DNA from 3 places in the Mesorhizobium sp. WSM4308 genome. Region 2 is predicted to be linked to each of the others. Evidence: riboswitches for the same ligand, from Rfam matches in the RefSeq annotation. Region 2 holds a riboswitch; each other region holds the start of a gene.
What was found. A riboswitch is a leader RNA that binds a small molecule or an ion and turns the genes downstream of it on or off. The one in region 2 is predicted to bind cobalamin.
Positions count from the first base shown of each region.

Region 1: it holds a riboswitch for cobalamin, as region 2 does, so the genes downstream of both, bluB (5,6-dimethylbenzimidazole synthase) here and CK227_RS20850 (DUF1636 family protein) in region 2, are expected to answer to the same signal.
Region 3: it holds a riboswitch for cobalamin, as region 2 does, so the genes downstream of both, CK227_RS19975 (DUF1636 family protein) here and CK227_RS20850 (DUF1636 family protein) in region 2, are expected to answer to the same signal.

Region 1 covers NZ_NSFW01000001.1:117,770-127,433, forward strand. The annotation lists gene CK227_RS00530 (TlyA family RNA methyltransferase) at 1-129, opposite strand, end outside; gene CK227_RS00535 (GFA family protein) at 298-699, shown strand; gene CK227_RS00540 (hypothetical protein) at 696-989, opposite strand; gene dxs (1-deoxy-D-xylulose-5-phosphate synthase) at 1,140-3,053, opposite strand; gene CK227_RS00550 (pirin family protein) at 3,155-4,075, opposite strand; gene CK227_RS00555 (DUF2277 domain-containing protein) at 4,115-4,381, opposite strand; gene CK227_RS00560 (exodeoxyribonuclease VII small subunit) at 4,481-4,732, opposite strand; gene CK227_RS00565 (histone deacetylase family protein) at 4,736-5,662, opposite strand; cobalamin riboswitch at 5,783-5,963, shown strand; partial or broken gene bluB (5,6-dimethylbenzimidazole synthase) at 6,136-6,642, shown strand; gene CK227_RS00575 (hypothetical protein) at 6,816-7,799, opposite strand; gene CK227_RS00580 (TetR/AcrR family transcriptional regulator) at 7,892-8,500, opposite strand; gene CK227_RS00585 (MFS transporter) at 8,620-9,664, shown strand, end outside.
Region 2 covers NZ_NSFW01000011.1:55,804-65,467, reverse strand. The annotation lists gene CK227_RS20855 (winged helix-turn-helix domain-containing protein) at 1-1,174, shown strand, start outside; cobalamin riboswitch at 1,204-1,410, shown strand; gene CK227_RS20850 (DUF1636 family protein) at 1,450-1,878, shown strand; gene cobW (cobalamin biosynthesis protein CobW) at 1,881-2,918, shown strand; gene CK227_RS20840 (cobaltochelatase subunit CobN) at 2,937-6,470, shown strand; partial or broken gene cobG (precorrin-3B synthase) at 6,467-7,843, shown strand; gene CK227_RS20830 (precorrin-8X methylmutase) at 7,850-8,482, shown strand; gene CK227_RS20825 (precorrin-2 C(20)-methyltransferase) at 8,479-9,237, shown strand; gene CK227_RS20820 (precorrin-3B C(17)-methyltransferase) at 9,234-9,664, shown strand, end outside.
Region 3 covers NZ_NSFW01000010.1:141,373-151,036, reverse strand. The annotation lists gene CK227_RS20000 (lysophospholipid acyltransferase family protein) at 1-346, shown strand, start outside; gene CK227_RS19995 (phosphatidate cytidylyltransferase) at 346-1,281, shown strand; gene CK227_RS19990 (iron ABC transporter permease) at 1,364-2,413, opposite strand; gene CK227_RS19985 (ABC transporter substrate-binding protein) at 2,413-3,360, opposite strand; gene CK227_RS19980 (ABC transporter ATP-binding protein) at 3,408-4,196, opposite strand; gene CK227_RS19975 (DUF1636 family protein) at 4,193-4,591, opposite strand; cobalamin riboswitch at 4,682-4,888, opposite strand; gene CK227_RS19970 (class I SAM-dependent methyltransferase) at 5,097-5,744, opposite strand; gene CK227_RS19965 (substrate-binding domain-containing protein) at 5,918-6,907, opposite strand; gene CK227_RS19960 (ABC transporter permease) at 6,979-8,034, opposite strand; gene CK227_RS19955 (sugar ABC transporter ATP-binding protein) at 8,034-9,551, opposite strand; gene CK227_RS19950 (LacI family DNA-binding transcriptional regulator) at 9,548-9,664, opposite strand, start outside.

The DNA of each region.
Region 1 (9,664 bases), on a different contig from region 2:
GACGCCGTCAACCATCACCGTGCCACGCTCGACCGCGTCGCGGGCACGCGAGCGGCTGGCAAACAGCCCGCGCTGGACGAGCAAGTCGTCGAGCCGCTGGCGGGTGCTGGCTGGGGGAGGCGAGTTCATCGGCCTTCATGGCGAAAGCCGGCAGCGAAGGCAAGGACATTGGGGCGGGATCAGGAACATCGTCGAAAAGCGAGCGAACGCACCAAGCCGCCGCACCGCTTGCGGGTATCGCATCAACCCGGCACAATGTTGAGGAGGGGCGCCGTTTATCCGAATGCGAGGGCACGGATGCTAACAGGAACCTGCCACTGTGGTGCAGCCCACTGGACCCTGGAGGGCGATCCCGGGCCGATCACCGCCTGCAGCTGCACGCTTTGCCGTCGCTATGGCGTGCTCTGGGCTTATGACTATGTCGACGAACGCATCCGCGTTGCGGGACCGATGGGCAGCTACACGCGCGCCGGAAAGGACAGCCCGTCGCTCGAAATCCTGTTCTGCCCGACCTGCGCCTGCGTGCTCGCCTGGCGTGGTTTGCGCGCAGAGGCGTCTGGCCAAACGCGCATCGCCGTCAATGTAAGGCTGGCGCCACCCGAGGCGGTCGCCGATCTGCCGATCGACCATTTCGATGGCCTCGACACATATGACGACCTGCCCCGCGACGGCCGTTGCGTGCGCGATATGTGGTTCTAGAAGATGGTGCGCGGAACCTGGCGCTCGATGGCCGGGGACAAACCCTCGTCGCGATCCCCTGAGGCTTGCACGGCAGGATGCTCGGTGGCGGTGGCGGGCGGCGGAACAGGATCCGGCAGGACGACCAGTTGCGGCACCTGCTTGTAGGAAAAGCCGCCGCGGATATCGCCCATCTTGCCGGCGATGATGCCCATCGCCGCCTTTTCAAGGCTGCGATCATAGCGCGTTTCGGCGACGGCCGGCGCGACGATGACCGCTGAAAGCGCCACGCCGCACAGAAGCGTTCTCATTGTTGTTTGTCTCCCTGCCTGATCACCGATCTAGCAGGGCGCCGTTGAAAAACGGCCAAGGGACACGGTAAGCAGAATGCCAAACGGCAGCGTTAACAATGCGTTAAGACGTCAAGCCGGCAAACTGATTGAAGCCGCTGAGACTTTGATTCAGGCGCGCTGGGCGCGGGCTGTATGGCCGAGGGCGACAAATACTGTGCGCACGATGCCGGCCGCATCGAGACCGGCATCGGCATACATCTTCTCCGGCTTGGCGTGGTCGGTGAAAATGTCGGGCAGCACCAGCGGGCGCACCTTCAGGCCGCCTTCCAGCAGTCCTTCATGGGCAAGGAACTGCAGCACATGGCTGGCAAAGCCGCCGATGGCGCCCTCCTCCACCGTGACCAGAACCTCGTGCGAGCGGGCGAGCCGGCGGATCAGATCCTCGTCGAGCGGCTTGGCGAAGCGGGCATCGGCAACTGTGGTTGAAAGCCCGGCCGCACCGAGTTCCTCGGCAGCGATCAGGCAATCCTGGAGGCGCGTCCCGAACGACAGCAGCGCCACCTTTGTGCCTTCCCTGACGATGCGGCCCTTGCCGAGTTCGAGCACCGAGCCGCGCTCCGGCATGTCGACGCCGACGCCGTTGCCGCGCGGATAGCGGAAGGCGATCGGGCCATCATCGTAACTCGCGGCGGTGCGCACCATGTGGCGCAGCTCCGCCTCGTCGGCGGCCGCCATCACGACAAAGCCCGGCAGGCTTGCCAGGAAGGTGGTGTCGAACGCGCCGCAATGGGTGGCGCCATCGGCGCCAACGAAGCCGGCGCGGTCGATCGGGAAACGCACCGGCAGCTTCTGGATGGCGACGTCATGGACGACCTGGTCGTAGGCGCGCTGCAGGAAGGTCGAATAGATCGCCGCGAACGGCTTGTAGCCTTCGGTCGCGAGACCGGCGGCAAAGGTCACCGCATGCTGTTCGGCAATGCCGACATCGAAGGTCCGTGACGGGAACACTTCGCCGAACAGATCAAGCCCCGTGCCGCTCGGCATGGCGGCGGTGACGGCGACGATGCGGTCGTCCTCGCGGGCTTCCCCAATCAGGCTTTCGGCGAACACCTTGGTGTAGGCCGGTGCGTTGGCCGGCGCCTTGGCCTGCGCGCCGGTGATGACGTCGAACTTGTTGACGCCGTGGTACTTGTCGGCGGCGGCCTCCGCCGGCGCGTAGCCCTTGCCCTTCTGGGTGACGATATGGATCAGCACCGGGCCTTCGCCATTGTCGCGGACGTTTTTGAGCACCGGGATCAGATGTTCGAGATTGTGGCCGTCGATCGGGCCGATATGGTAGAAGCCGAGCTCCTCGAACAGCGTGCCGCCGGTGACGTATCCGCGCGCATGCTCGACAGCCCTCGTGATCGCACGATCGGCGCGCTTGCCGAGATAGGATGTCAGCTTCTTGCCGAAGTCGCGAAGGCCGGCATAAGCCTTGCCCGAGGCGAGACGCGCCAGATAGGCGCTCATGGCGCCGGTGGGCGGCGCGATCGACATGTCATTGTCGTTGAGGATGACGATGAGCCGGGCATCGAGCGCGCCGGCATTGTTCATCGCCTCATAGGCCATGCCGGCCGACATGGCGCCGTCGCCGATGACGGCGATGACGTTGTTGCGGCCGCCGGAGAGGTCGCGGGCGGCTGCCATGCCGAGGCCGGCCGATATCGATGTCGAGGAATGCGCGGCGCCGAAGGGATCGTATTCGCTCTCTGCGCGGCGGGTGAAGCCGGACAGGCCGCCTTCCTGGCGCAGCGTGCGGATGCGGTCGCGGCGGCCGGTCAGGATCTTGTGCGGATAGGCCTGGTGGCCGACATCCCAGATCAGGCGATCGTCCGGGGTGTTGAAGACATAATGCAGCGCCACCGTCAGTTCGACCACGCCGAGGCCGGCGCCGAGATGGCCGCCGGTGCGCGACACGGCGTCGACCAGTTCGAGGCGAAGCTCGGATGCCAGTTGCGGCAGCTCGCTCTCGTCAAGCGCGCGCAGATCCGCCGGGATGCGGACCTTGTCGAGAAGCGGCGTATGCGGCGTTGCGTTCACGGGAGCTCAGGCTTTCTGTTCAACGGCGGGATAAGCCGCCGGCCGGCGAAAGTAAATGCGTGTCGGTGACGCGGATCTATCAGGTCCCCTCGCCGATTTCCTCAGCTTTCCGGCAGCGGGATGAACTCTTTCTCATCTCCAGGAACGATATCGAAGCGTCCCGTCTTCCATTCCTGCTTGGCCTGTTCGATGCGCTCCTTCGACGAGGAGACGAAATTCCACCAGATGTAGCGCTGCGAGCCAAGCGAGGCGCCGCCGAAAAGCATGAAATGCGCACCGGTTTGCGACGATATGATGATCTCGTCACCGGGCCGGAACACCAGGAGCCGCTCTGCCGGAAAGACGTCGCCCGAAATCGCGACCTCACCTTCCAGCGTGTAGATGGCGCGCTCTTCCGCGTCGGCCGGAATCTTTATGCTGGCGCCCGGCGCCAGCCTAAGGTCGGCGTAAAGTGTCTCGGAATCGGCCCTAACCGGGGAGCGCTGCCCCTGGAAATCGCCGATGACGATGCGGCCGCGGACGCCTTCGGCATCGATCTCGGGCAGCCGCAAGGCAGCGGTGTTCTCGAACACCGGGGCCACCTCCTCCTTGCCATCGGGCAAGGCGAGCCATGTCTGCAGGCCTGAGATCGACATCGGCGCGCCGCGCAATTCCTCCGGCGTGCGCTCGGAATGCACGATGCCGCGGCCGGCGGTCATCAAATTCACGTCGCCGGGCTGGATCACCATTTCGGTGCCCAGCGAATCCCGATGCCTGATCTTGCCGTCGAACAGATACGTCACCGTCGACAGGCCGATATGCGGGTGAGGACGGACATCGAGAGCCTGGCCTGCCCGCAGGATCGCCGGACCCATGCGATCGAAGAAAATGAACGGCCCGACCAGCCGCCGCCTGGCGGTCGGCAGCGCGCGACGCACCTCGAAGCCGCCAATGTCCTTGGCGTTCGGGATGACCATCAACTCGATCTGGTCGCTGGCAAAGGCGTCGCCGGCTTCAGGGTCTTTCCCGGGAAAGAAGCTCATGGACTCTCCTTGTCAGCGGTCGAGGGCCACTTGGCGGCATCAGGCAAAGCGGATCGCCGCCTTTGCCCGCAGTTTGGCCGCCACCTCTTCGCGATTGCGCGGATGCTGGTTGGTTTCAAGCGAATCGAGGAGTTCACGCGCCGATGCCGCGATGGCTTCGACCGCATGATCGAACGCATGCTGGTTCTGTTTCGACGGTCGTGTCGTTCCGCTCAGCTTGCGGACGAACTGAAGGGCTGCGTCGCGCACTTCGTCATTGGTTGCGGGCGGGTCAAAATTGAACAGGGTCTTGATGTTTCTGCACATCGCTTCCGTATCTCCTTTTGTCCTGGAGCCGTTTCAATCGGGACGAGCTTAATTCTCAACCATGATCGTGTCCAAAAACCGGAAAGGCTGCTCCGTGCCTCAGTCCGCGTCGAGCGGTTCTGTTCCGACCGGCTTGCCGTCGCGCGACAGCCTGATCTTCTCGACCTTGTCCTCGGCGGCCTTCAGCAGCCGGTCGCAATGCGCCTTCAGCGCCTCGCCGCGCTCGTAGATCTTGATCGACTGGTCGAGCGGCACGTCGCCACGCTCCAGATCATCGACGATCTTCTCCAGCGCGTCGAGCGCCTGCTCGAAGCTCATCGCCTTGATGTCTTCGTTGGTTTCACCAGCCATCATTCATCCTTTCATCAGTCGCCCGACATGGGCGGCGACCGAAAATGCCAGTCCTTGCAGATCGTAGCCGCCCTCGAGCAGGCTGACGAGCCGGTTGCCGCTGTGGCGCGCGGCGCGCTGCATCAGCTGGCCGGTCGCCCAGTCGAAATCGTCCTCGGTCAGGTTGATCTCGGCCAGCGGATCGCGGTGATGCGCGTCGAAACCGGCCGAGATGATGATCAGGTCAGGCGCGAAATTGTCGAGCGACGGCAGCACCCGCGACAGGAAGGCATCGCGAAACACCTCGCTGCCGGTCTGCGGCGCCAAGGGCGCGTTGACGATGTTGCCGGCCCCGGTCTCGGTCTTCGCGCCAGTGCCGGGATAAAGCGGCATCTGGTGCGTCGAGCAATAGAGAACCGAGGGATCGTCCCAGAAAATATCCTGCGTGCCGTTGCCGTGATGCACATCCCAGTCGACGACGGCGACACGCTCGGCGCCATGCTTCTTCTGCGCATAGCGAGCGGCGATCGCCGCCGTGTTGAAGAAGCAGAAGCCCATCGCGGTGGTCTTCTCTGCATGGTGGCCGGGCGGCCTTGCGGCGACGAAGACGTTGTCGGCGCGGCCTGCAAAGACGTCGTCGACGGCGGCGTTGGCCGCGCCGATCGCGGCGATCACCGCCTGCCAGCTCTTCGGGCTGGCGGTGGTGTCGGCATCGATGCGGGCAATACCCTCCTCGGGAATGGCGGCACGCACACGGGCGACGAAATCGGCGGGGTGCGCGTAGAGGATGGTGGCCTCGTCGCCCTCCGGCGCCTTGACACGATCGAGCGCGGCAAAAGCCTCGTCGTCGAGCACGCGCTCGATGGCGCGCAAGCGGTCCGGCCGTTCGGGATGCCCGGGCGGCGTGATGTGTTCGAGGAAGATCGGATGGGTGTAGAGACGGGTTGTCATGCTCCCTATCTAGTGCCCCGGTGCCGCGATGGCCATGCATTGCCTCTCGATCGCTGGGGAAAATCGCGCCTGCGTCCATTGGCGCCGCCGCGGGGATTGGCGCGGCCGAGGCTTCGGCGTAAGGTCGCGCCACTGCCTGGTGCTCGCCGCAAGCGGGAGAATCGGGAACACGGTTGAATTCCGTGGCGTGCCCAACGCTGTGAGGGGGACCGCGCCGGTAACTGCCACTGTCGATGACGGGAAGGCACCGGACGCGGGTTGATCCCGAGCCAGAAGACCGGCCTGGCAGGCATCGTCATCCGCATGGTCAGGCGGCTGGCATCAGAGCAAACTGCGTCCAGTTGGATGCACAAAGTGCGCTCTGACGGTGTGGAACTATTGCAATCGCAAGGGGACGAGCGATGCCGGAACACATGACCGCTCCTGTGGGCGACGGATTTGACCAGACGGCGCGCGACGCGGTCTATCGCGCCATGTTCACGCGGCGCGACGTGCGCAGCCATTTCCTGCCCGACGCGCTCGACGACGAGGTGTTGGCGCGGCTTCTGCTTGCCGCCCATCACGCGCCATCGGTCGGCTTTATGCAGCCATGGAATTTCATCGTCATCCGCGACGCCGCGCGACGGGCAGAGGTGCGCGACCTGTTCCTGGCCGCGCGCGAACAGGAACTGCCTGAAATCGAGGAGGAACGACAGGCGCTCTACCGCAAGCTGAAGCTCGAAGGTATCTGCGAAAGCGCCCTCAACATCTGCATCACCTGTGACCGTCGGCGCTCGCAAGGCTCGCCACTGGGCCGCTGGCACAATCCGGAAATGGATCTCTACAGCACGGTCTGCGCGGTGCAGAATTTCTGGCTGGCCGCGCGTGCCGAAGGCGTCGGCGTCGGCTGGGTCAGCATCATCGAGCCGCAAGCGTTGAAGAGCCTGCTGGCCATTCCCGAGCATGTGACGCCCGTCGCCTATCTCTGCGTCGGCCGTGTTTCCGAGTTCGCATCCAAACCAGACCTGGAAACGCATGGCTGGGGCCGGCGGCTGCCGCTGCCCGACCTGATCATGAGCGAGACTTTTTGCGGGCAAGGCGAGGCGCCACTGAAATCGACCGTGGCCCGCCTCAACGCCTCCGATGTCGCGCCGGCGACGACCTGCCCAGCCGATCAGTTCGTCGCGCCGGCCGTGCCCCAGCGCGAGCCACCAAAGGAGGCCAGCGCCTTGTCCTTCAGCTCCCTGAACTTCGACGACGCCTCGGCCAGCCTGATATCCCAGGCCGGATCGGGCACCTGGCCGGCGATGGTCTTGAAATAGACCTGCATCAGGCAAGCGATGGCGAAGGGCTCGATGAAGGCCGCCTTGAAGGCCCAGGCAAAGACGATGGCAAGCACGAAGGCCCAGCCGGCGAGTTGTCCGGGCATGATGAAGAGAACGGCGCTGGCCGGAGCCAGCATCAGCAGGAAGATGACGAAAGACACGCCCCACATGATGACCGCCAGCCAGACGGCGTTCTTGACCATGGTCTTGCCGTTCTGGGCGTAGAGCACGACGCCTTGCCGCGCCGTCTCGAAGGGTGAGGACGAGTTGATGCGGATGTTGTAGCCGAGGATGATCTCGTCGACATAGGTGAGCGACAGGCGGATCACCGTGTTGATGAAGGAGACCAGACCGCTCAGGCCCGGAATGGGCAGGAAAGCAGCGATGCCGCCGAGCAGGCCGGTGATGGCGCGGATGGCGCCCTTGACCAGCTGGTCGACGACGAAAAGGATGTTGGCCTCGGCGAAACGCTCGGTCACGACCTGCCTGGCATAGGCGATCTGGTTCTGGCCGTCGGGGACATCCCGGCCGTCGATCAGATGGACCATCACGGCGATATGGCCGGCCTTGACGACGTAGAGGATATATTCGCGGATCCAATAGACGGCGATCGAAACCACGCCGAAGCCGACCACGCCGCCCCACAGGGCAAAGGACATCGGCCCGTCGGGATCCGTGGAGATATGGCCGACGCCATAGCCGACCGACGCTCCCGTGCCGGTCGCCACGATATAGGCAAGCGTGATGCCGAAATAGACGATCATGCGAAAGACAATGAAAGGCCAGGTCCGCATCATGATGGACACCGACCTGCCGATATCGAAATCCCACATGCCCGAATCTCCCCTCAGAGATGGCTGGGAAGGATGCGCTCACCCCGAGGATTGTCAATCATGAGCGGTGGACAGCGGTGCGCAACGGGGATTTAGCTCTGTTTCGACGCTGGTTTTCTGAGCAGTCCTTCGAGCAATTGCTTGAACGCCGCAACCACGATCTTCGACGTCGCTTCGGGGTCGTTCGAATTGGCGATCCGCTGCGCCGCCTGGCTGCTCGCCCCGTTGATCAGCCGCGCGGCGGTCTCGGGGTCGACGCCCGGGACGACCACCCCTTCCCCCTGCAGCGCGGTCAGATGATCGGTCATTGAACCGACGCAGGCATTGGCATTCGACCATTGCGCGGGATCGCCCAGTACGGCCGGACCGTCGCGGAACATAATGCGCTGGATTTCCGGCTCCAGCGCCATTTCGATATAGGTCGTGCACTCGTCGACGAAATGCTGCCAGCGGGTCGGCGCTCTCGACGCGACCTCATTGACCCGAGCAGCCATCTCGCCGTCGATTTCGGCGATAACCGCCTCCAGCAGTCCCTTTTTGTCGCCGAAATGGTGGTAGAGGGCGCCGCGCGTCAGCCCGGCCGATGCCGTGAAATCATCCATCGACGCTTCGGCATATCCGATCGTGCCAAAGGCCTGGCGGGCCGCGGCGATCAGCTTGGCGCGCGTCTCGGCGATCATTTCCTTGCGGGGTCTGTGCATTTCCGTCTGGTCCTATTCCCATACGTTCCGTATGCCAATTGACATACGTCGCGTATGCTCTATCTAATGATCATACGCTTCGTATGTAATTGTCGAACCGCCCTTTGTCGAGGAACCCCATGCAAAACCCCTATTCGGAAATCTTCCGCGCCCCTGGAGCGAGGGGCTTTGCGGCCGCCGGCTTCATGGCGCGCCTGCCGATCGCCATGGCGCCGATCGGCATCGTGGCGATGCTGTCGCAGACGCGTGGCGAATACTGGCTGGCGGGTGCTGTCTCGGCGACATTCGCGCTGGCCAACGCATTCCTGGCGCCGCAAATATCAAGACTGGTCGACCGCCTTGGCCAGACGCGGATCGTCGTGCCCACGACAGTCATCTCCGTGGTCGCCTTCATCACGCTGGTCGCGGCCGCCAATCAGGACTGGCCGGTCTGGACGCTGTTCGTGTCGGCGCTGCTGGCGGCGGCCATGCCCAGCATGCCGGCCATGGTGCGCGCGCGCTGGACCGAGCTTTTCCGGGGTCGGCCCGAGATGAACACCGCCTTCGCCTTCGAATCGGCGGCGGATGAACTGGTCTATATCGCCGGCGCATCGCTGTCGGTCGGCCTCAGCGCCGCCCTGTTTCCGGAAGCGGGCATGCTGGCGAGCACTCTGTTCCTCGCCTTGGGCTCGACCGCGTTCATCCTGCAGCGATCGACCGAGCCACAGGTGCGCCCGGTGGACCATGGCTCGAGCGGCTCGGCGATCCGCCTGCGGCCGGTACAGGTCATCACCTTTGCCCTGATCTTCGTCGGCGCGACCTTCGCGACGACGGAAGTGAGCACGGTGGCCATCACCAAGGAGCTCGGCCAGCCCGGCGCCGCCAGCCTCGTCATCGGCGTCTACGCGCTGGGGTCGTTCGTGCTCGGCATCATTGTCGGCGCGCTCAACCTGAAGGCACCACTGCAACGCCAGCTCGCCATCGCGGTCGCCCTGGTCGCGCTCGGCACCTTGCTGCCGCTCACCGCCAACAGCGTGCCGCTTCTGGCGCTGACCGTCTTCATCAGCGGCGTGGCGATCTCGCCGACCTTCATCACGGCCTTTGGCCTGATTGAGCGGCATGTCCCCGAAGCGATGCTGACCGAAGGCATCACCTGGGTGACCACCGGGATCGGCATCGGCATGG
Region 2 (9,664 bases):
CGCCCGGCGTATTGCGCTCGCCGCACAGGGATTTCTCGATCCCCGCCCAAATGGCACACCCGATCGCCGCCACTTTGCCCGTGTGCTCGCCCGCACCGGCCTGCTGCAGATCGATTCCGTCAGCGCGGTGGTACGCGCGCATTACATGCCGCTCTATTCGCGGCTCGGCCCCTACCCACTCGCTCTACTCGACAATGCCGCCGTGACGCGCAAGCGCACGGTCTTCGAATACTGGGCGCATGAGGCCTCGTTCCTGCCGGTCGAGACCTACCCGCTGATGCGCTGGCGCATGCAGCGCGCCGAGCAGGGCGACGAGATGTATCTGGGCCTGGCCAAATGGGGCCGCGAGCATGCCGCCTACATAGAAGAGATCTACCGCGAGGTCGTCGCGCGCGGCCCGATCGCGGCTTCGGCGCTGGAAGGCCAGAAAGGTTCGGGCGGCTGGTGGGGCTGGAGCCATGCCAAGCACGCCTTCGAATGGCTGTTCTGGGCCGGCCGCATCACCACGGCGCACCGCCGCGGCTTCGAGCGCTTCTATGATCTGCCCGAGCGCGTGCTGCCGCAGGCGATCCTCGACCTGCCCGTGCCGCCAGCCGAGGACGCGCACCGCGAATTGCTGCGCATTTCCGCCCGCGCCCATGGGGTGGCGACATCGGGCGATTTGCGCGACTATTTTCGGCTGTCGCCGGCCGACATGAAGGGCCGGCTGGAGGAACTGGTCGAGTTAGGTGAACTGCTGCCGGTGCGCGTCGAAGGCTGGGACAAGCCGGCCTACCTTCATAAGGACGCCCGCCTGCCCCGGAAGATCGAGGCCCGCGCCGTGCTGGCGCCGTTCGACCCGGTCGTCTTCGAGCGCTCGCGCTCGGAGCGGCTGTTCGATTTCCACTATCGCATCGAGATCTATACGCCGGCCGAGAAGCGCCAATACGGCTACTACGTCCTGCCTTTCCTGCTCGGCGACAGGATCGTCGCGCGCGTCGACCTCAAGGCCGACCGGCCTGCCAGCGTCCTGCGCGTCCACGCCGCCTACGCCGAGCCCAAGGCACCGCCCGAGACCGCCGCGCAGCTCTCCGAGGAACTGAAGCAGATGCAAGGCTGGCTCGGCCTCGAACGCATGGAAGTGACGCCTGCCGGCGATTTGGGCCTGGCGCTTGCCGACATCGCCATGTCGTAGCCGTGCGTTGACACCGCTGCCTGCAAAAGCCTAAATCCGCTCCAGACGGTCCCTTGCCCGCAACGGCAGGGGCTAAGAGGGAATGCGGTGAGAGGTGAAAAATCTCAAATCCGCGGCTGTCCCCGCAACTGTAAGCGACGAGCCAAGGCCGAAAGCCACTGGGATGTTCCCGGGAAGGCGGCACCCAAGGCGATAACCCGCGAGCCAGGAGACCTGCCGTCTGCGACAAAAGAATCCGATCGCCCGGCGGGTTTCCGGGCAAGGAGCCCGGTTTTTTGGACCAGAACGGCAGTTTTTCGGCTGGCACAGAGGACAATTCGTCCGCCGACGGCGAAGCCTTGGCCGGCGTCACGGTGATCGTCTGCGCCTCGTGCCGCGACGAGACTGGCTCCGACGCCCATCCCCGCGCCGGCGAACTCTTGGCTGACGACACACGCCGCGCCGCATCTGATGGAAACATCCGCATCCACACGGTCGAATGTCTCGGCAATTGCAAGCGCCGGCTGAGCGCCGCGATCCTGCGCGACGGCTGCTGGAGCTACGTCTTCGGCGACCTGACCGTGACCAGCGGCGCCGACCTCGTCGCCGGCGCCAAACTCTTCGCCACCTCGACGGACGGCCTCATTCCATGGCGCGGCCGGCCTGCTTCTCTTAAGCGCGGCCTCGTTGCCCGCATTCCTCCCCTCGACTTGTTGAAGGACTGATCATGAGCGCTTCCGTCACCCGCGTCCCCTGCACCGTCGTCACCGGCTTCCTCGGCGCCGGCAAGACGACGCTGGTTCGCCATCTCCTGGAGAACGCCGGCGGCAAGCGCATTGCGATCATCGTCAACGAGTTCGGCGACATCGGCATCGACGGCGAGATTTTGAAGGGCTGCGGCATCGACACCTGCCCGGAGGAAAACATCGTCGAACTGGCCAATGGCTGCATCTGCTGCACCGTGGCCGACGATTTCGTGCCCGCGCTCGACCAGATCCTGTCGCTGACGCCGAAGGTCGATCACATCCTGATCGAGACTTCGGGCCTCGCCCTGCCCAAGCCGCTGGTCCAGGCGTTCCAGTGGCCGACGGTGAAAAGCCGCGTGACCGTCGACGGCGTGATCGCTGTGGTCGATGGTCCCGCACTTGCCGAAGGCCGTGTCGCCAACGACATGGACGCCTTGCAGGCGCAGCGTGCGCAAGATGACAGCCTCGATCATGACGACCCGGTCGAGGAACTGTTCGAGGACCAGATCGCCTGCGCCGACCTGATCATCCTGTCGAAAAGCGATCTGATGGACGCCGCCGGCTCGGCCCGCGCCAACGCCATCATCGGCGAACACTCCGCCCGTGCCGTGAAGATTGTGCCGACCTCGCATGGCAAGGTCGATCCCTCCGTGCTGCTCGGGCTCGGTCTCGCCGTCGAGGACGACATCGAGAACCGTAAGTCGCATCATGACGGCGCGTTCGACCATGAGCATGACGACTTCGACACCTTCATCGTCGACATCCCCTCGATCGCCAATCCGGATGAGCTGGCACAGCGCGTCGCCGCCGCCGCCGAACAGGAAAACGTGCTGCGCGTGAAGGGCTTCGTCGAGGTCGGCGGCAAGCCGATGCGGCTCTTGCTGCAGGCGGTCGGCCCGCGCGTCAATCATTACTACGACCGCGCCTGGACCGCCGAGGACGACCGCCGTTCGCGCCTGGTCGTCATCGGCCTCAAGGGGCTGAACCGCCCGGCAATCGAGCGTATACTCGCCGGCTGATTTCAGACACGGGCCGCGATGCATATCCTCACCACGACCTCCGCCTCGCTCGACGATCTCGCCGAGCCGGTCGATCTGCGGCAGACGCCCGCGGATATCGTGGCCTTGTCCTTCACCGACAGCGACCTCGCGGGACTGGCGGCGGCCTGGAAGGCGGATGCCGCCCGCCTACCCTCGATGCGGCTGGCCGCCCTGCGCGACCTGCGCCACCCGATGTCCGTCGACCTCTGGATCGACAGCGTCGCCCGCCACGCCAAGATCATCCTGGTGCGCATCCTCGGCGGCTACGACTGGTGGCGCTATGGCTGCGACCAGCTGGCCTCGACCGCCCGCGAGCGCGGCATCAAGCTGGCGCTGCTGCCGGGCGAAAGCCATGACGAGGATATCAGGCTGATCGAAGCCTCGACGCTGCAGCGCCGGGAATTGGACGCCCTGCTCGGCTATTTCCGCGAGGGCGGCCCGGCCAATATGGGCGCGCTGGTCCAGAGGTTGGCCAGGCTGGCTGGGCAGGACGCGGCTGTGGTTGAGCCGGTGGCGGTGCCGAAGGCCGGCTACTACGAGCCAGGCCGCGGCGTCGTCCCCCTCCCCCTCGAGGGCGAGGGAAAGGTCGTGTCCATTCTCTTCTACCGCTCGATGCTTCTCGCCGCCGACGTCGCTCCGATCGACGCGCTTTTTGAAGCGCTGAGCGCGCGCGGCATAACCCCGGTTCCCATCTTCGTCTCCAGCTTGAAGGACCGGGCGTCACTCGCCTTCGTCGAAACCGCGCTGGCCTCTCTGAAACCCGCCGCCATCATCACCGCGACCGCCTTCGCCTCCGGTGCCGAACCCGGCATCGAAACCCTGTTCGACCGCGCCGGCGTGCCGGTCCTCCAGGTCATCGTCGCCACCACCCGCCGCGACGTCTGGGAAAGCAACCAGCGCGGCCTGGCACCCGCCGACCTCGCAATGCATGTCGTCCTGCCAGAGTTGGACGGCCGCATCCTCGCCGGCGCGATTTCCTTCAAGGGCGAAAGCGATGTCGATCCCGCGCTTGGCCACCGCGCCTTCGCCAACCGGCCGGAACCGGATCGTGTCGCGCAGGTGGCTGACCGCGTGGCAGCCTTTATCAAGTTGCAATACACGCCCCGCGCCGAACGCAAGCTGGCCATTCTGATCCCGGATTACCCAAGCGCTCCCGGCCGTACCGGCTATGCTGTCGGCCTCGACGTGCCGTCGAGCGTGTTGGCGATGCTGCATGACCTGAAGGAACAGGGCTATGCGGTTGAAGGGATCCCGCAATCGCCGCGCGAACTGCTGGATTTGCTGGAGCGGGGCGATGATGGGTTGGGGGTGGATGAGTATCTCGACCTTTCACGAGACCTGCCTGTCGAGGCAATGACTGCTGTTGAGGCGGCGTGGGGGAAAGCGGAAGACAAGACAGGTTTGCACGAGGCGCCCCCCTCTGTCCTGCCGGACATCTCCCCCACAAGGGGGGAGATTGAGCTGTTATCCGCGCTTTCGCCAATCTCAAACGTTGTAGAAAGGCTGCCGGCGCCGGAACTGCCGATCTCCCCCCAAGTGGGGGAGATGTCCGGCAGGACAGAGGGGGGCGCCTCGCGCCAACCTTCACAAACGACCTCAGCAAGCTTCCCCTTCCGCGCCGCCGCCTTCGGCAACATTACGGTCGCCCTCGCCCCAGACCGCGGCCGCTCCGCCGATCGCCGCGCCGACTACCACGATCCAACGCTGCCGCCGCGCCACGCCCTGATCGCCTTCGGCCTCTGGCTGCGCGAATCGCTGGGTGTGCATGCCCTGATTCATGTCGGCGCTCATGGCACGCTGGAATGGCTGCCGGGCAAGACCGTTGCGCTGTCGCAAAGCTGCTTCCCCGAGATCGTCACTGGCGCCCTGCCCGTGATCTATCCCTTCATCGTCTCCAATCCCGGCGAGGCAGCACAAGCCAAGCGACGCATTGCCGCCGTGACCCTCGGCCATCTGCCGCCGCCGCTGACCGGCGCCGGGCTGGACGAGGATCAGCACAGGCTCGAACGCCTGGTCGACGAATACGCCCAAGCCGACGGCCTCGACCGCCGCCGCCGCGACCGCCTGGCCAAGCTGATCGTCGACACGGCGCAAAAGACCGGCCTCGCCGCAGAAGCCGGTGTCGCCGGGACCGACGCACCCGACGAGGCGCTGCGCCGCATCGATGCCTGGCTCTGCGACCTCAAGGACTTCGCCATCAAGGACGGGTTGCATATCTACGGCCGCGCGCCCGACGATGAGGCCGACGCCAAGCGCCGCCAAAGTGCCGAGGCTGAAAGGTCAGCGCTGGTTGCCGCGCTGGACGGCCGCCACGTCAAGGCCGGCCCGGCCGGCGCGCCGACGCGTGGCCGCTCCGACGTGCTGCCCACCGGCCGCAATCTGTTCACGTCGGATCCCCGCACCATGCCGACGCCGACCGCCTATGATCTGGGCAAGGCGGCGGCCGAAGAAGTGGTGCGCGGCTATCTGCAATCGCATGGCGACTGGCCGCGTTCGCTGGTCATCGATCTCTGGGGCTCGGCCTCGCTGCGCACCGGCGGCGAGGAGATCGCACAAGGCCTGGCGCTGATGGGTTGCCGGCCGCAATGGGATGCCGCCACCGGCCGCATCACCGGCATCGAAGTGCTGCCGCCGGCCACGCTCGGCCGCCCGCGCGTCGACGTCACCTGGCGCATATCGGGCCTGTTCCGTGACATGTTCCCGACCCAGATCGCGCTGATCGACGCCGCTGCCAACGCCGTCGCCGCCCGCGACGAGGACGATTCGGAAAACCCGCTCGCGGCCCGGACCCGAGCGGACGGCAGGATTAGCCCGCGCATTTTCGGCACCTCGCCCGGCACCTATGGCGCTGGCGTCGAGGATCTCCTGTCCAGCGGCGACTGGGCAGCGCGCGAAGAGATCGGCCGCGCCTATCTCGACGCCACCTCGCATGCCTATGGCGGCGCCGGCGGCGAAGGCATCTCGGCGCCGGGCGCGTTTGAAACCCGCATCGCCGAAGCCGATCTTCTGGTCCACACCGGCGACGACCCCGGCCGCGACATTCTCGAAGGCTCCGCCGACGTCGCCTTCATCGGCGGTTTTTCGGCCGCGCTTGCCGCCCTTGGCCGGAATGCCGATGTCATCGTGCTCGACACGACGGACCCGCAAAAGCCGAAGCCGCGGTCGGTCGGTGAGGCCGTATCTCGCGTGGTGCGCGCCCGCGCCGTCAATGCGCGCTTCATATCAGGCCAGATGCGGCACGGCCCGCGCGGCGCCTCCGAATTCGCCGAGACGGTCGACCGGCTGGTCGGCTTCGCCGAAACCACGCATGCCATTTCAGGCGCGCTGATCGAGGCCGTGCACGATGCCTATGTCGACGACGCGGAAGTCCGCGCCTTTATCCTTCGGGAAAACCCGGCGGCCGCGAAACTCATTGCCGAGCGTTTTCTCTCGGCGCGCCGGCGCGGCCTCTGGCATCCCTTGCGCAATTCCATCGACGACGATCTCGCCGCGCTGATTGCCGAGGCCGAAGCGCTGGGAGTGGCGGCATGAACGCCTTCTCACGTCGCGGCGCCTGTCCGGCCCTGTCGGCGCCGATGCAGACCGGCGATGGGCTGCTGGTGCGGCTCAACCCGGTTGCCGGAGGCCGATCTTCTGAAGGATTGTCGCCGAAGCTGTTGATCGGTCTGGCCGAATCCGCCCTGCGGCATGGCAACGGTGTCATGGAAGTGACAGCGCGTGGCAGCTTGCAGATACGTGGCTTGACGGAGGACAGCGCAACGCTGCTGGCAGCGGAAGTCGATGCGCTGGGCATTGCGGTGCGGACCGGCGTGCCGGTCGAGACGGGGCCGCTGGCGGGGATCGACCCGCAGGAGATCGCCGATCCGCAACCGCTGGCTGAGCGGGTCAGGGCGGCGATCGAGGATGCTGGGCTGACGCCAAGGCTGGGACCGAAAGTGTCTGTCGTGGTGGACGGCGGCGGGCAGCTGACGCTGGATGCGGTGACGGCCGATGCGCGGCTGAAGGCGGTGCGGAATGGTGCCGAGGTTCGGTGGCAGGTGTCTGTTGCGGGTGATGGGCAGAATGCGAAGCTGCTCGCCACCGTAAGCGACGACGCGGCGCGCGACATTGCCGTTGCAGTGCTGAGGATGGTCGCAGAGAAAGGCCGCGAGGCTCACGCAAGAGACTTGTCGGAAAGGCAGTTGGTGTCTCTTGCGGATTGGCTATGCTTGCCAAGTTTGCGCGAGGCGCCCTCCTCTGTCCTGCCGGACATCTCCCCCTCGCGCAAACCTATCGGCCGTTTCCCATTAGCCGGCGACACTTTCAGCCTCGGCATTGCCCTTCCCTACGGCAGCATGCCTGCCGACAAAATCATCGTTCTCACCCAAAGCGCCGTCACCCTCGGCACCACCGAAATCCGCCTCGCCCCAGGCCGCGCGATGCTCTTCCTCGGCCAACCCTCGGACACCGATCCGTCTCTCCAAGCCACTGCCGCCAGCCTCGGCTTCGTCACCTCCCCCGCCGACCCGCGCACGCGCATCGCCGCCTGCCCCGGCACGCCGGCCTGCGCCTCCGGCCGCATCGCCACCCGTGACATCGCCGAGACGATCGCCGCCGAAAACGCCGACATCCTCGACTTCACCATGCACGTTTCCGGCTGCGCCAAGGGCTGCGCGCATCCCGGCCCGGCGGCGCTCACAATCGTCGGCGGCGAAAATGGAGCCGGACTTGTCGTGAACGCGACGGCAAAGGCTCTTCCTGCCGGCTACAGGCCGGGCTATGACGCCGCGCGCGGCATCGGTCGCGTCGCGGCGGTGATCCGCAGCGCACGATTTCAGGGCGAGACCGCCGCTGCTTGCCTGACAAGGCTCGGGCCGGCGGCCATCGCCGAGATTTACCGACAGGCCCAAACTAAAAAAACGGAAATGAGCATGGCCGCCTACGACTACATCCACGACGGCACGGCGATCTACGAGCGCTCCTTCGCCATCATCCGCGACGAGGCGAACCTTTCGCGCTTCTCCGAAGCCGAGGCCGATGTCGCCATCCGCATGATCCATGCCTGCGGCCAGGTCGAAGCATCGAGCCATTTCGTTTTCTCGCCTGACTTCGTCACCGCCGCGCGCAGCGCTCTTGCCGCCGCCGCGCCGATCTTCTGCGATGCGGAAATGGTTTCGCACGGTGTCACCCGCGCCCGGTTGCCGGCCGGCAACGAGGTGATCTGCACACTGCGCGACCCGCGCACGCACGACATTGCCAAAGCCATCGGCAACACCCGCTCCGCCGCCGCGATCGACCTGTGGGGCGAACGCATGGCCGGCTCCGTCGTCGCCATCGGCAATGCGCCGACCGCACTCTTCTATCTCCTGGAGAAACTGCGCGACGGCGCACCGAAGCCGGCGGCCATCATCGGCATGCCCGTGGGCTTCGTCGGCGCCGCCGAATCGAAGGATGCGCTGGCCGAGAATTCCTACGGCGTGCCCTATGCCATCGTGCGCGGCAGGCTCGGCGGCAGTGCCATGACCGCCGCCGCGCTCAATTCCCTGGCGAGGCCCGGCCTGTGAACGCGCTTCCCAAAGGCAAGCTCGTTGGCGTCGGCACCGGTCCCGGCGACCCCGAACTGTTGACTCTGAAGGCCGCGCGGGCCCTGGCCGAAGCCGATGTCGTGGCGTACTTCGCCAAGCGCGGCAACAACAGCAATGCGCGGGCCATCGTCGAGGCGCGCTTCCGCCCGGATATGCTGGAACTGCCGCTGCTCTATCCCGTCACCACCGAGATCGACAAGGATCACGACGACTATCGCTCGCAGATTACCGGTTTCTACGAGGAGTCGGCGCAAAAGGTCGCCGAACATCTCGAAGCAGGCCGAATGGTTGCCGTCCTGTCCGAAGGCGACCCGCTGTTCTACGGCTCCTACATGCATCTGCATGTGCGTCTCGCCCATCGTTTCCCGACCGAGGTCATTCCCGGCGTCACCGCTATGTCCGGCTGCTGGTCGCAGACCGGTGTTCCGATCGTCCAGGGCGATGACGTGCTGACCGTGCTGCCCGGCACGATGAGCGAATTCGAGTTGACCCGTCGGCTGGCCGACACCGATGCCGCCGTCATCATGAAGGTCGGCCGCAATCTGCCCAAGATCAGGCGTGCGCTGGAAGCCACCGGCAAGCTGACCCGCGCCGTCTATGTCGAGCGCGGCACCATGGCCGGCAGCGTCTCGATGAAGCTCGCCGACAAACGGGACGACAAGGCGCCCTATTTCGCCATCATATTGGTCGCCGGCTGGTCCGGCCGGCCCGGGGCGTTGGGAGCGCAGGCATGAGCGGCCGTCTCACCGTCATCGGTCTCGGGCCCGGCAATGCCGACCAGGTCACCCCTGAAGCCAGCCGCGCCGTGGCCGAAGCGAAGTTCTTCTATGGCTACAAGCCCTATCTCGACCGGCTCGAACTGCGCCCGGACCAGGCTCGTGTCGCGTCCGACAACCGCGAGGAACTCGCCCGCTCCAAGGATGCCTTGATCAAGGCCGCCGAGGGCCACGACGTTGCCGTGGTTTCCGGCGGCGATCCCGGCGTCTTTGCCATGGCCGCGGCCGTCTGCGAGGCGATCGAGGCCGGCCCGGCCGAATGGCGCGCGGTCGATGTCGCCGTCGTGCCTGGCATCACCGCAATGCTCGCTGTCGCCGCCCGTATCGGCGCCCCGCTCGGTCATGATTTCTGCGCCATTTCGCTGTCCGACAATCTGAAGCCGTG
Region 3 (9,664 bases), on a different contig from region 2:
CGAGGAAAACCCGATCGAGATCATGCTGTCGGTTCTCGACCAGGGCCATTCGCTCATCCTGTTTCCCGAGGGCACCCGCAACATGACCGACGAGCCGCTGCTGCCTTTCCGCTCCGGGCTCTACAATTTGTCGATGGCACGGCCGCAGGTCGAGTTGATCCCGTGCTGGATCGAGAACATGTCGCGCGTGCTGCCCAAGGGCCAGTTCCTGCCGGTCCCGCTTTTATGCCGCGTCGTCTTCGGCGCGCCGGTGGCGATTGCCCCCGGCGAAGAGCGGCGCGCCTTTCTCGAGCGAGCCCACGCCACGCTTCTGGCGCTCAACCCGCGTCCCGAACGAGACGATTGATGCGCCACGACATCTCCATCCTGATCATCGGCCTGCTGGCGGTGCTGACGACCGCCAGCATCGTGGCCGCGATACTTTCGGCACGGGCGCCGAAGCCACTCAGCTCGACTCTGGTCAATCTCACCCAGCGTATCAATGCCTGGTGGGTGATGGTCGCACTGATGACGGTCGCCTTCTTCTTCGGCCGGTACGGCCTAACCATCCTGTTCGCGCTGATTTCCTTCGCCTCGCTGCGCGAATTCGTGACGCTGACGCACACGAGCCGGAGCGACCATTGGGTGCTGCTCGGCATGTTCGGTATCATCATCCCGTTTCAGTACTGGCTGGTCTGGACCGCCTGGTACGGGCTCTTCGTCATCTTCATTCCGGTCTATTGCTTCCTGCTGATGCCGGCCATCACCGCGTTGCATGGCGACACCGAACGCTTTCTCGAGCGGATCGCCGCGCAGCAATGGGCGGTGATGATCTCCGTCTATTGCGTCAGCCATGTTCCAGCGCTGCTGACGCTCGACGTGCCGGGCTTCGAAGGCCGCAATTTGTTGCTGATCGCCTTCCTGGTCATCGTCGTGCAAGGCAGCGACGTGCTGCAATACATCTTCGGCAAGCTGTTCGGAAAACACCGGTTTTCGCCGACCGTATCGCCGTCGAAAACCTGGGAGGGCCTGATCGGCGGAGTGGTGTCGGCGAGCCTGCTCGGCGCTCTGCTGTCGTTCGTGACGCCATTCACGCCCCTGCAGGCGGCGTGTGTCGCCTTCGTCGTCTGTTCGATGGGGTTTCTGGGAGGGCTGGTCGCCTCGGCCATCAAGCGCGACCAGGGCGTCAAGGACTGGGGCCATCTGATAGAAGGCCATGGCGGCATGATGGACCGTACCGACAGCCTGATCTTCGCTGCCCCCATCTTCTTTCACATCGTGCGCTATTTCTGGACGGTCTGAGACGGCAAGCCCTGGCCTCTTTGTTTTAACGCAATTCCGGACGGAAAACCGCTTCACACTTTTCCTGGAATTGCTCTTGCGGTCAGAGCCGGTTTCTCACGACCAGCGTGACGACGAAGAGGGCGCCGAGCGAGCTGGTGATGATGCCGATCGGCAGTTCCTGCGGCGGCAGCAGGGTCCGCGCCAGAAGATCGCTTGCCAGCAATAGCACCGCCCCGAACAGCGCACAGCTGGCGATCAGGCGCAGATGCAAGGGACCGGCCAACGGCCGCGACAGATGCGGGATCATAAGCCCGACAAAGCCGATGACGCCGGCAACCGAGACGAGAATTGCCGTCGAAAAGGCGGCGACGAGAAACGTCGCCCTGCGCATCCGCGCCACCGGCACGCCAAGGCTTTCGGCGGCACTTTCACCCGCAAGGAAGGCGTCCAGCCTGCGGTGGTTCCACACCCCGTAGGCTGCAATCGTGCCGGCGCCCAAGGCGCCTAGCCAGACATTGTCCCAGCGCGCCAGCCCGAGCCCGCCCATCGTCCAGAACAGCACCGAGTGGGCGGCGCGCTGGTCGCCGGCAAAAACTAGATAGTTGGTCAAGGCCGTGAACAGGAAGGAAACGGCAAGGCCGGCGAGGATCAGCCGTTCGGGCCCCTGCCCCCTCACCCGCGCGACCAGCAGCAGGACGATGCAGGCGGCCAGTATGCCGCCGGTGAAGGCAGCGACCGGCAAGGTCCAGATGCCGAAAGTGTCACCAAAGACGGTGATGACGGAAACGGCACCGGCCGCCGCCCCCGACGACAGGCCGAACAGGAAGGGATCGGCAAGATCGTTGCGGGTCACCGTCTGCAGCAACGCGCCTGTTATGCCGAGGCCGCCGCCGACACAGACCGCCAGGATCGTGCGCGGCAGCCTGAGATCGACGACGATCTTGCCGGCCGGGCCAGACACCTGGTGTTCGTTCAATCCGACGGCCTGGCCAAGCGAGGCGATGACGTCGGTGAGTGGGATCAGCGTCGAACCATAGGCGATCGACAGCAGCACGAGGGCGACGATCGCCATCGTGCCCGCCACCATCGCTAGCGCGAATGCCTTGTGTCCCGAAAGCGCGCCGGATTTATGCCCAGGGGCAACAAGCATCAGAACGCTTCCGGATGCATCGCCCTGGCGATCTTGCCGATCGCCTCGATGTTTGCCGGCCCGGGCGTCAGTTCGGCATAGCGCAGCGCCACGAAGCGCTCGTTCTTGACCGCGTCCGTCTCCTTCATCGCCGGGTGCGCCTTCAAGAAATCGAGCAGTTTCTTGTAGCCGCCGCCATCCTGGTAATCGAGCAGGATGAGGAACTGCGGATTGCGCGACGCCACGGTTTCCCAGTCCGTGTTGCCCCAGCTGGTGTCCATGTCGGCCATGATGTTGTCCCCACCCGCGGCCGCGATCATGGCGCTCGGAATGGCGAATTTGCCTGATGTGAACGGCTTGTCCTCGCCGGAATCATAGAGGAATACTCGCGTCCCCTTGCGGTCGCCAACCTTGGCGATGATTTCCGCGAGTTGCGCCTTCCAGCCGGAGACAAGCTTCTCCGCGTCCGCGTCCTTGCCGAAGATCTTGCCCAGCTTTTCGACATCGCCATAGAGCAGGTCCATCGAGGCGGCCGGACGGTTCTTGTCGAGATGGACGCAGCTTTCGGTCAGCACCAGCGTCTTGATGCCGTGCGGGGCGAGCGTGTCGGGCGTCACGTCGCCACCCGGCTTCATGCCATAGTACCAGCCGGCGAAGAAGAAATCGGGCTCGACGGCGACGAGGTTTTCGAGCGTCGGGTATTTGGGCGCCAGTTCCGGGATGGAACCCTGCTCGGCCTTGAACTCGGGGCCGACTTTGTACCATCCGGTGATGCCGGTCAGGCCGACGATCGACGGCTGCAGCTTCAGCGCGAAGGCCATTTCGGCCATGTTGAGATCATGGATGACGGCGCGCTTGGGCGGCGCGTCGAAGGTCAGCGGCTTGCCGCAGCTGTCGACGGTGACCGGGAAGGCGAAGGCTGCCGGGGCCAGCAGCAAGAAGACGAGCGCCAGGGCGAGGCGTTTCACGGATTTTGCTCCTTGGCTGAACAGTGTCGGATGAGGGATGGGCTCGATCAGGATGGCGGCGCGGCGCGGTTCGGAACATCGAACACCGTGAGTTCGCGGTCTTCGGTCGGATGGCGCAGGCGAAACACGTCGACGCCGAAAATCTCGCGGATCAGCTTTTGCGTCAGCGCTTCGCGGGGTGCCGCCAGCGCATGCAGCCGCGCCTCGTTCATCACCGCGACCCTGGTGGCGAAGGGCGCCACCAGAGCCAGATCGTGCAGCACGGCGATCACCGTCATGCCGAAGCCGGCCACGAGCTCGAGCAGCTCGCCGCGGGCGCGCGGATCGAGATGGTTGGTCGGCTCGTCGAGGAACAGCACTTTCGGTTGCTGCGCGATGGCGCGCGCCAGTTGGGCGCGCTGGCGTTCGCCGCCCGACAGCGAGCCGATGGTGCGGCCAAGCAGCGGCAACAGGCCGGTCCGGCGCAACGCGTCGACGACGATGTCGCGCTCCTCGCTCCTGCGTCTCAGGCCGGCATGCGGGACGCGGCCGAGCTCGACATAGTCGATCACCGCCAGCCGCGGGTCCGGCTGGTCGGTCTGGCCGACGACGGCGATATGCAGGGCCCGCTCGGCGGTCGCGATACGGTCCAGGCGGCGCCCGCCAAGCTTCACCTCGCCCGCACTTGGCCTGAGCATGCCCGACAGCATGCGCAGCAGCGTGGTCTTGCCGGCGCCATTGGGGCCGATGATGGCAAGGCGATCGCCCGAGGCCACCGACAGGCTGACGGTGTGGACCAGATGCCGGCCATTGACCATGGCGCTGAGGTCGCGCGCTTCGAGGAGTGGCATTGTCATCGGCTGTTGCCCGGAAACTTGGCCGGCCCGGGAATGCGGGCCAGTGTCTTGCCGGCCAGTCGCGGCGGACGTTGTCCGGAATTGCACCAGCCGTCGGCGAGCGAGGCGTAAAGTCGGGCAAATCGCAGGAGATCGCCGGCGTCGGCCTCGGCGTCGATGGAGCCGAAGAGATAGGAGGCCTTGCCCGGCGCCTGGAAGGCCACCGTCAGCGGCCGCGCGCAGCCCGCCATGCATTCGACGCCTTCGACCGTGAAGCCATGCGCCACGGCGGGTTCATGGCAGGCTGCGAGCCGGGAGCGCAAATCCACGCAGAGGCTTTCGCCCGACCTGATGCCGGTCGGAACGTCGCGGCAAAGCGTGCACACGATGATACGATGATCGATGGCGCCGTCCAACTTTCCGTCACTTTCAAAACTGGCGACGGAAGGATGTTGGCGAGCCGGCCGACAAGACCGACGTCCACGCCTCCTCCCGGCACACCCCGTCCGGTCAACTCAGTTGATGGCAGGTCTCCTGGCTCGCGGGTCTCGGCGCAATCCAGCCTTCCCAGCCTTGCCGGCCAGTGGCATGTCGGATCTTGCTCACCGCTTACAGTTGCGGGGGCAGCCACGGCCTCGACCTTTTGAGGTCTCACCGTGTTCCCTTTTCACCCCTTGCCTTTCGGCGCGGGGACCATCAGGCACCCACCGTAGATTTCCGTCGATCGCATCGCAATGAGTTTTTTGCGACGCCGTCGCCACATGCTCCATATGTAATAACATTACGTTTGAAGCGATGTTTCGCGGCGATGTCAACCCCTGTCGTCGCGCAATGCGGCTTCGGCGCGGCTGCGGTTATTCAGCCGCGAGCGGTCACCAGGCAGCAGGCATGACACCTGGCCGCGGTCGCCGAGGAACCGGCCTATAGCTTTCTGAAAAAGCCTGACAGAATATTCGGACCCGCTTCGCCCGGCCGCAGTCTGATCCCGTCTTCAAAGCAATTCAGCGTCACGCATTCGAAGCCGTAATGCGCGAGGAGCGCCACCAGCGAGTCACGGTCGAAATGGTGCAGGTGCTCGTTGGGCAGACGCATGCGCCACGCCCGGAACCACGCTTCGCCGTCGGCGCCGAGTTCACGCCAGCGGCAGTAAGGGACGGCGATGGCCAAGTGGCGGGTCTGAAGGCGGGCGAGGAAACCCAGATCCGGAATGTGCTCGAGCACGTCGAACATGGCGACCAGATCCCACGAGCCGGCGAGCGCCTCGTCCCAATCGACAAAGCGGACGCCCTCGGGCAGCGGAAATCTGGTGATGTCGCAGCCGGCACAGTCGGCAACCCCGGTAATTTTGGCGGCCTCGACAAAGGTGCCGGTGCCATAGCCAATCTCCAGCACGGACCGCGGTAGTTCACCGGTGATCCCCAGCACCCAGCCAAGCCGCTGATAGCCGAGCTTGATGGTCCGGTCGCTCAGATCCTCGTAATAGGAAATGTGCTGCTTGTCGTATTTGATCGGTGTGACGTCGATCTGGTGAATCACGCCAAACCGGTCGGCCTCGTAATTATCCAGCATTCGCGCCCCCTTGGGATTACGGATCCTTACATGACGGGGCTAAACGCAAAGTAAGCGACTGGGGTGGCGGGCCGAAGCTGGCACGAGCACGACCAGATCTAGCAATAGCAAAAAAGCAAAGCCCCGCGCGGGGCCTTGCTGTCTCAACCTCAGCGCCGAGCTCTAATCGCCCCTCACTTCCCCATCAACTGCTTGGCATTCTCCGCCGTGATCGCCGTCGTCTCGACCGTTACCGTCGGCTCCACCGAGGTCGAGCAGTCGAGCAGGATCTTCTTCGACATCTCGATCGCTTCCTTCGCACCCGTCGGGTAGGTGAAGGTTGCCGCCCAGTCGCCCTTGGCGACGGCCTCGATGCCGCCGGCCGGTCCAGGCAGGCCGTCGGTGCCGATGATCTTGACGTCCTTGCCGGCTCCCTTGGCGGCAAGCAGCGCGCCGGCCGCCATCATGTCGTTGGAGGCATAGAGCACCTTGATGTCGGGATGCGCCTGCAGCATGGCGGCAAAGGCGGTCTGGGCTTTGTCCGGCACCCAGTCGGCGGCCTGCTCGGCGACGACCTGGATCTTGGCATTCCCCTTGACGCCGTCCTTGAAGCCGTTCAGCCGCTCCACCGCCGGCGTCGAGCTCGGCAAGCCTTCCAGCACCGCCGCCTCGCCGCCATCCGGCAGCAAGGTCTTGGCGGTGTATTTGCCGGCCTCGAGCGCGATCTTGTAATTGTCGCCGCCGATGAAGGCGGTGTAGTCCTTGCCGGGATCGCCGACCGTCTTGCGGTCGAGCTCGATGACCGGGATGCCGGCATCCATGGCGCGCTTCACCGCCGGCGTCAGCGGTGCCGCCTCGAAGGGCGAGATCAGCAGCAGATCGACTTTCTGGGTGATGAAATTGTCGACCTGCGAGGTCTGCGTGTTGACGTTGCCGGCGCCGTCGGCGATCTGCAGCGTGAAGCCCGGCACGGCCTTGGCTGCCGCCGTCAGTTCGTCATTGACATGCTGGCGGTAGGGTTCGGCGTTGTTGGCCTGCGAGAAGCCGATGATGAACTGGCCGTCCTTGGCGCAGGCCTTGACCATCGGGTCGGCGGCCTGGGCGGCTCCTGCAATGCACAGGCCCGCGCCTGCCAGAAGCACGGCATGAAGCGTGTTCCTCGTTCCTTGTCTTATGGTTTTCATACTCGCTCTCCTCCTCGTCGGGCCGGGGGGCCAGACCTTGGTTTGACTTCGACTTTGTTGCCGCCTTCCTCCTAACGACCCAAACCCTCGCGGCGGCGAACGAGGGATTGAAGCACCGCCGCCAGCACGATGATCGCGGCGGTCGCGAGCAACTGCATGGCGGGCGTGATGTTGTTCAGCTGCAGGATGTTGGCGAGCGCGCCGAGCATGATGGTGCCGGCAACGGTGCCGACCATCGAGCCGGCGCCGCCAAACAGGCTTGTGCCGCCGATGACCACGGCGGCGATCGCGGTGAGCTCGTAGCCCATGCCGTCATTGGCGCTGCCGAAATTGAACTGGCCGGCATGGACGATGCCGGCAAGGGCCGAGGCAAAACCGGTGATGGCATAGACCGAGATCTTCACCGTCGAAACGGGCACGCCCGAAATTCGCGCCGCGCGCTCATTGCCGCCAACGGCAAAGACATAGCGGCCGAAGCGCGTCGTGTTGAGCACGATCGTTGCGATCGCGGCAAAGACGATAAAGACGATGGTGGCGACCGGCACGGTGTTGTTGAACAACCGCTCGCCGAGGATCGCGAACACCGGCGGTGCCAGGCCCGGTCCGTCGCCATAGGAAATGTTGATGTACTGGTTGCCCGAGACGACCAGCGCCAGGCCGCGCGCCGCCTGCAGGCCGGCGAGCGTGACGATGAACGGCTCCAGCCGGAAGCGGGTGGAGATGGTGCCCTGGATGGCGCCGAAGACGATGCCCATGATAAGCACGGCGAGGATGGTGGGAATGAGCCCGAAGCCACCCGAGATCATCATCGATGCGGTGACGACGCTGGACAGCCCGAGCACCGCGCCAACCGACAGGTCGATGCCGGCGGTGATGATGACGAAAGTCATGCCGATGGCGATGATTCCGGTCTCCGAGACGGCGCGCACGATGTTGGCGATGTTGTCGGGATCGAGGAACAGGATCTGGCCGTGCCGGCGCGGCGAGAAGATGATGCCGCCGATCGCCACCACCACCAGGCCGATCAGGCTCTGGAAGCGCACCACAAGGGCGAGCGGATCGCGATGCTTTGGCGCTGCCGCCGGCACAGCCGGGCTCGCTGCCACCGAAATCTTCTGGTCAGACATCAGGCCTCCCTGCCATTTGCCGCGTCAAGCACTGTGTGCTCGTCGACGCCGCCGATGAATTCCGCCACGTTGCGCCCCTGGCGCAGCACCACGATCCGGTCGCACAGGCCGATGAGCTCCGGCATCTCGCTGGACGCGACCAATATGCCGAGCCCCTGCGCCGCCAACTGCCTCAGCCGCGCGTAGATCTCGCCCTTGGCGCCGACATCGACGCCGCGAGTCGGCTCGTCGAGCAGCAGCAGACGGGGATTGCCGAGGATCTCCTTGGCCAGCACCACCTTCTGCTGGTTGCCGCCGGAAAGCGCGCCGACGGCGATGTCGGGATTCTTCGGCCTGATATCGAACTGGCCGAAGGACTGCTTTACCGCATCCGCCTGGCGGCGCTGCGACATCAGGCCGAGGGGCGAGATGCGGCGGATCACCGACATCACCAGGTTGAGGCCCACCGCCATTCTGAGCATCAGCCCGCTGCCGCGCCGGTCGTCGGTGACGAAGGCGATGCCGGCCGCGCGGGCCGCCCTGATCGAATCCAGCCTTACAGGCCGGCCATCGATGGCGACCTCGCCTTCCCAACGGCCGGACAGGCCGGTGCCATAGAGCGCGCTGAGCAATTCGGTGCGCCCAGCCCCCATGATGCCGGCCAACCCGACGATCTCGCCCGCCTTGACGTCGAGCGAGACGCCGCTCGGCGGCTGCCAGCCGGCGCTTTCATGGGCGAGCCTGAAGCTGGCATCGCGCAAGCTGAGCAGCGTCTTGCCGGCCTTCGTCGACCGCTCGGGATAAAGCTCATCCAGCGGCCGGCCGACCAGAAGCCGGACCAGTTCGGCCTGCGGCGCGTGCGGCTCGGTGACGCCGGCGACGCGACCGTCGCGCATGACCGTCACCCGGTCGGCGATCTGCGGTACCTCCTCTAGGCGATGCGAGATGTAGACGATGCCGACGCCGCTGGCGGCGAGCTTGCGCATGATGTCGAACAGCCTGTCGACCTCACCTACCGTGAGTGCCGCCGTCGGCTCGTCCATGATCAGCACGCGCGAGGCGTAGGACAGCGCCTTGACGATCGCCACGACCTGGCGCTGGCCGATCGACAGGTTCGCCACCATGCTGGCCGGATCGATGGCCAATTCGATGGCTTCGAGACGCTTGCGCGCTTCGCTGCGCATTGCCGGCACGTCGAGGAAACCACCCGGCCGCATCAACTCGCGGCCAAGGAAAAGGTTGGCGGCGACGTCGAGCGTCGGCACCAGGTCGAGTTCCTGGAAGATCGTGGCGATGCCGGCCGCCTGCGCCTCGCGCGGGTTGTTGAAGGCTACCTGCTTGCCGTCGATGTGGATGGTGCCCTCGTCCGGCGTGTAGACGCCCGACAACAGGTTCATCAGCGTCGATTTGCCGGCGCCGTTTTCGCCAAGCAGGGCATGGATCTCGCCCGCCTTGAGGTCGAAGTCGACGCCGCGCAGCGCCTGGACGCCGCCGAAGCGCTTGACCGCGCCGGTGACGGAAAGCAGCGGCGCGCTCATGCCGACCTCATGGGGCTGACCTCATGGGAGGCCGGCCTCGCGCAGGACTCTCGCACCTGCAGCGCCGCCCGCAGCCGCACCGCCTGCGGCTCCAGGTCGGTCGATGCGATGCG